DNA from 2 places in the Sphingomonas sp. SP4 genome. Region 2 is predicted to be linked to the other one. Evidence: predicted binding sites of a transcription regulator. Region 2 holds the regulator's gene; the other holds the start of a gene.

Region 1 (3,086 bases), 970 kb from region 2:
TTTGTCGCCGATGCCGCGCTTGGGCTGATTGACGATGCGTTCAAAGGCGAGGTCGTCGGCAGGCTGGTTGATCAGGCGCAGGTAAGCGACGGCGTCGCGGATCTCCGCGCGCTCGTAGAAGCGGAAACCGCCGATGATCTGATAGCTGAGGCCGATCGCGATGAAGCGCTCTTCGAATTCGCGCGTCTGGAACTGGGCGCGGACGAGGACCGCAATGTCGTCGAGCGAGCCGCCGCTGCGCATATGAGATTCAGCTTCCTCGCCGACGCGGCGCGCTTCTTCGGGTCCGTCCCACACGCCGATGACACGAACCTTCTCGCCGTCGCCTGCGTCCGTCCACAATGTCTTGCCGAGACGGCCGGCGTTGTTCGCGATCAGCCCATCGGCAGCTGCAAGGATATGCGAGGTCGAACGGTAATTCTGTTCGAGCCGGATGACCTTCGCGCCCGGAAAATCCTTCTCGAAGCGCAGGATGTTGGCGACCTCGGCACCGCGCCATGAGTAGATCGACTGGTCGTCGTCGCCGACGCAGCACAAATTGCGCCGCGGCTCGGCGAGCAGCTTCAGCCATTCGTACTGTGCTTGGTTGGTGTCCTGATATTCGTCGACGAGCAAATAGCGGAAGCGGTCGCGGTAGCTTTCGAGCACGTCCGAATGGCGACGGAAGATCACCAGCATGTGCAACAGCAGGTCGCCGAAGTCGCAGGCGTTCAGCGTCTTCAGCCGCTCCTGATATTGCGCGTAGAGCTCGCTGCCGCGGCCGGCCGCGAAGGCTTCGGACTCGCCCGTGTCGACCTGCTCCGGAGTCCAGCCGCGGTTCTTCCAACGATCGATTAAGCCCGCGAGCTGACGCGCCGGCCAGCGCTTCTCGTCCAAGTTCGCCGCCTGGATCAGCTGCTTGAGCACACGCAGCTGGTCGTCGGTGTCGAGGATGGTGAAGTTGGAATGGAGTCCGACCAGCTCGGCATGGACGCGCAGCATCTTCGCCGCCACCGAGTGGAAGGTGCCGAGCCACGGCATGCCTTCGAGCGCACCGCCCGACAGCCTGCCGACGCGTTCGCGCATTTCGCGCGCCGCCTTGTTGGTGAAGGTGACCGACAGGATCTGGCTCGGCCAGGCTTTGCGCGTCGCGATCAGATGAGCGAGGCGCGCCGTCAGCGCGGCGGTCTTCCCCGTGCCCGCGCCCGCAAGGACGAGCACCGGCCCTTCCGTTGACAGCACGGCGTCGCGCTGCGGCGGATTCAGGCCCTGGACATATCCGGGCTCGGTCATTGGGGCAGACGATTCAGGCACTTGGCGGAGGTAGGGGGCGGGGCCGTGGACGGCAACCGAAGGCTCGCCGAATCGCGGCTGTTGTGGCATTGACCGTCATGAGAACAAAGGGAGACCAGAGATGCCCAAAGGTCAATGCCATTGCGGCGCCGTGCGCTACGAGATGTCGAGCGACACCAAGCATCAGGCGATCTGCCATTGCTCTGACTGCCGACGCCACGCGGGTGCTCCATTCGTGTCCTGGGCCTTGGTCGACAGGGACGGGATGAAGGTCGAAGGCGAAACGCGCGAATATGCGTCGTCGGAGCATGGGCGGCGGCATTTCTGCCCGCAGTGCGGGACCAGCCTGTTCTATACGAACGAGGCCATCTTCCCGGGATTGATCGATGTGCAGACGGGGACGCTGGACGATCCGGATTCGCTGCCGCCAAAGGCCCAAGTGCAAACAGCCGAGCGACTCGGATATGTGAATCGGCTCGCTGAAATCCCCGCGTTCGACCGTTATCCGGGATAGCAGCCGAGTCGAATCGGGCCGCCTACCGGGGGAATCCCGGAAGTTCCAACTGTTGTTCCCGATATCCCCGTTATCCACAGCCTAATTACCAAAAATTTTGCTTTTGCGACTCGGTCGAGGGGTGCATGTTGATCAGGTGATCGGGGCGGAAGTCCCAGTCTCCCCGGAAAGACCGGCAACGGTAACAAGGGCGAGGAAGGGATAGAAGAACCGATCTCCGCCGGCAGGAATGGGAAGAACTTTCGGGTTCGACTCGGGCCAGCCGGGAAGAGGCGCCGGAAGAGGAAATGCCCTCTAGCGCGACGCGGCTCCCGGATCTCCTTGTGGGATTTGGTGAGCAAAGCGGGACGCAAGAGATGTTTCCCCAAGAAGGGCCGCGGAACATCGGACGGTTTTGATCGGGCGACCGGTTTCGGGACTTCGGATCGAAAGATCAGGAACTCGGGGTCAGGCCAAACGAACAGGCCGGACATCGAAAGACAAGCGAACCTTCGGGAGGCGCAGTCCGGTAGAAGTCAGGGCTTCTCTTCGGAGAGAGCAGTGCGATGGAAAGCGACGCCTGAGCTGGTGAGCCAGGATCGAGAAGCGGGGAACCAAACCTTCACGGGAGCGGGGACCAGGTAGACCGAACACCGGCAGATCCTTCGCTCGGCGCAGTGGGGGCTGGCAGCAATGCCGGCCCCCATTTCTATTGGGGGATCGCGTATCCAGCGTAGCGCCCAGGAATGTCCGCTTTCGACCCAAAACGGACGTTAGTTTCCATAGACGATCAGCCTGCCTAATGATCTTCGCCGCCGCCAGGGTTGCTGGGTAGCGACTAGCCATCCAGCCTCCGTTCGGATTCGGCACAGCAAAGCTGACGCTATTAACAACGACTGTCGTGGGCCTTACTTTTCCGGCGCCTTAGGGTCCTGATTCACCCCTAGGGTGGGGTCGCCTTGGTTCACCTTGGCGACCCCTTTCCAATCCCTAGCGCAACTCTACCCGTCAACCGCGTCGGCCCATAATTGTTGAATTTCCGTTTAGCTAAGTGTATGAGCTTAAGCGGTAAATCATAGGCGTCTTACCGGTCGTTTGCTGTCTGGGGGTGCCACATGAAAATCCGTCACATCGTGCTTGCATCGTTCGTCGGTGGACTGGCGCTGGCCTCTCCAGCGAGGGCTGGTCCCACCATCACCTTCACCGAGGGTGCGGAGAGTAGGGAAGTCATTCCCATCCCAGGGGTGACTGGGATAGATCCAGCTTTCTTCGTCGCCAGCGGAGGAACTATCGGGAACGTAGAGCTGATCAACTTCTACGC
Region 2 (3,086 bases):
CGGTACGAAGCTGCGTGGCGGCGCTGCTGATCCTCTTGGGCATCGCCCTCGGGCGGGAGGCGATCAGCATCAGGCTGATTGCCGCAGGTGCGTTGGTCGTCCTGACGTTCCGCCCCGAAGCACTTGCGGGTCCCAGCTTTCAGATGAGCTTCGCGGCCGTTACTGCAATCGTGGCGCTCCACTCCATCTCATGGTCTCGAAAATTGTTCGAGCGGCGGGAGGAGGGCATCCTTGCAGGCCTCACTCGCGCAACGCTTGCGACCGTCGCGACCGGCATAGCTGTCGAGCTGGCGCTGATCCCGATGGCCTTGTTCCATTTCCACCGCTCCGGCCTGTACGGCGTCGGGGCCAATATCGTCGCAATTCCGCTCACCACCTTCGTGATCATGCCGCTCGAAGCGGGAGCGCTGTTGCTCGATGTTGTGGGGTTGGGGAGGCCGCTCTGGTTCCTTACCGACATCGCGGTCGGTGCATTGCTTCGCCTCGCGCACATGGTGTCGTCCGCGAAGGGCGCCGTTGCCACGCTTCCATCCATGCCCGTCTGGGCATTCGGCCTGATGATCGCGGGCGGAATCTGGCTCTGTCTCTGGAATACGCGGCTGAGATTGTTCGGCATTGCGCCGTTTGTGATCGGGGCAATCGGCGCCGCGCTGGCCCCTGCGCCCGACATTCTGCTCACGGGTGACGGGCGGCATCTGGCGGTCGTCAGCGTGGACGGTACGCCGCTTATCCTGCGCGATCGAGCGGGCGATTACATCCGCGACCTGCTGGCCGAGGCATCAGGGTTCGACGGGGACGTCGATGACCTTGGTTCACGGTCCTTCAGCCATTGCTCGAAAGATGCCTGTGTCGCCTCGATCAGGAAGCCGCCCACCGAATGGCGCCTGCTTGCTACTCGCTCGGCCTATCAGATTGACTGGCAGGCGCTGACCACCGCCTGCTCAGCGGCAGACGTTGCCGTCTCTGATCGCCGCCTCCCGCGTGGGTGTACGCCAAGATGGCTCAAGCTGGACCGCGGAATGCTCTCGCGGACCGGGGGTCTAGCAGTCTACCTAGGCAAGGAGCCGCGCGTGGATAGCGTCGCCGAGCGCGTCGGCGCCCATCCGTGGGCTGAAAGCCGACGCTAGCGCTCGCTCCAGACCGCGAGTTCGCTTCCCGAGGGGTCGATGAAGTGGAAGCGGCGCCCACCAGGAAAGCTGAAAATCGGCTTTGCGATCACCCCGCCAGCCTTGCTGACGGCGTCGAACGCAGCGTCGAGGTCCTCGACCCGAATGACCGGTAGGAGTGATGATAACGCTTCCTCCGGATCGCCCTGCAAACCAACGTCCGTCGTCCCGTTGGTAGTCGCCGAGTAAGTCGGTCCGTAATCCGTAAACGTCCAGCCGAACGCCTTGGAGTAAAAAGCCCGCGTGAGTTCGTGCGCCGTCGCGCTGGGCAGCTCGACATAATCGATCCGAGCGTCAGCCATGTCAGTAACGCCGGATTAGGCCAGCCAGGCGGCCCTGGATCTGCACACGGCCTTCTTCATAGCGCTGCGGGTCGTAGCGGCTGTTGGCCGGGTCGAGCCGGATCATGCGACCTTCGCGGCGGTACGTCTTCAGGGTCGCTTCTTCATTGTCGATCAGCGCCACGACGATCTCGCCATCACGTGCCGTATCGACCTTCCGGATCAGGGCGAAATCACCGTCGAGAATGCCTTCCTCGACCATTGAATCTCCCGACACTTCGAGAGCGTAATGCTCGCCGGGACCGAGAAGCGCTGCTGGGACCGCAAAGCTCTCCGTGCCCTGCAAAGCCTCGATCGGCGTGCCGGCTGCAATCCGGCCATGCAGCGGGATCTCCATGGTGTCGTTTGCGGGCGCCGCGGTGACGGGCCGGATCGGCGTGACTGTAGCGCTTGGCGTGGTCTCCGGCAGCTTCACCACCTCCAGCGCCCGAGCGCGGTTGGGCAGGCGGCGAATGAACCCGCGCTCTTCCAGTGCGGAGATCAGGCGGTGCACGCCGGATTTAGACTTGAGGTCCAATGCTTCGCGCATCTCGTCGAAGCTGGGCGAAATTCCGCTCTCCTTCAGACGACTGTCGATGAAGAGCAGCAATTCACGCTGCTTGGCGGTGAGCATCGGCGGTCACTCCCCCGTAAGAACGAACGGAGAACGTGTAGGCAACAAACGAATCGCCGTCAAGCAGCGAACGATTAGTTGCTGCCGGTCACCAGCCGCGTCTTCAAAGCGTTAATCGCGCTGTCGTTGCGCTTCACCTTCACGTCGGCGCGGATCGCCGCCAGGAACTGGCGCGCATAATCTTCCGACGTTGCCTGCTGAAGCTCGGTCTGCATGCGCGCGATCAGCGCGGGCTGAAGCATCGCATTGCCTGGCGTGATCTTATTCACCTTCACGACGAAGAACCCGCGGGCCTGAGGATCGCCACCGACACGGCTCTTGCCCTGAGCGAGCGAGAAGAGAACCCGGAGTGGCGCCGGCACTTGGCCGCCCGCCTGCACGATCTGGATGCGCCGCGCCGCGACCGGCATCACTGGTGGCAGGGAAACGCCCGCCTGCTTTGCCGCATCCGCGAGCGACATTCCTTGAGATGCCTTCGCCGAGATGGCGTCAGCGGTCTTGCGAGCGCGCTCGAGTGCCTGGTCGTTGATCCAGTCCGTCGTCACCTGCTCGCGAATGCTCGCAAGCGGCGCGGGGGCCGCGGCGACGACCTGGGCCGGCGACACGAAGATGTAGCCGGCATTGTCAGGCATCGCGACGAGCTCGGGCGGATCGTTCGGTGCAATCTCGAAGCCGGTCTTCACGGCCGGAGCAAGATTGGCCGGAAGCTTGAAATTGGCGTCAGTCCGCGAGGTGCCATCGGCCTTGATCAGCGGCGTTGTCGTGACGGGCAGGTTCGAGCCTGCTGCCGCTTCGGCGAAATTGTGACCGTCGTCGACCGCATTCTGAAGCTTGTCGACAATGTCCTCGATCGCTGCCTTGTGCTTGTCTGCGTTGAGCTTGGTCGCGATTTCCGGGGTGGCCTGGGCGAGAGTCTTGCCGCCTTCGGCCTTTACCGACTCCACCTTCACCACGACCCAGCCGAAA

What was found. Region 2 encodes LexA, which represses DNA repair genes until DNA is damaged. Its sites were predicted from a motif close to GTTCCNCNCTTGTTCT; they were not measured.
Region 1: the regulator LexA is predicted to act here: its motif matches at 1,374-1,389, upstream of AC4GYV_RS08845 (ATP-dependent helicase).

What each region holds. Positions count from the first base shown of each region.
Region 1 is NZ_JBZFLE010000001.1:1,717,564-1,720,649, reverse strand. It holds gene AC4GYV_RS08845 (ATP-dependent helicase) at 1-1,272, opposite strand, end outside; gene AC4GYV_RS08840 (GFA family protein) at 1,394-1,786, shown strand; gene AC4GYV_RS08835 (PEPxxWA-CTERM sorting domain-containing protein) at 2,881-3,086, shown strand, end outside.
Region 2 is NZ_JBZFLE010000001.1:746,767-749,852, forward strand. It holds gene AC4GYV_RS03815 (ComEC/Rec2 family competence protein) at 1-1,127, shown strand, start outside; gene AC4GYV_RS03820 (VOC family protein) at 1,124-1,468, opposite strand; gene lexA (transcriptional repressor LexA) at 1,470-2,120, opposite strand; gene AC4GYV_RS03830 (peptidylprolyl isomerase) at 2,195-3,086, opposite strand, start outside.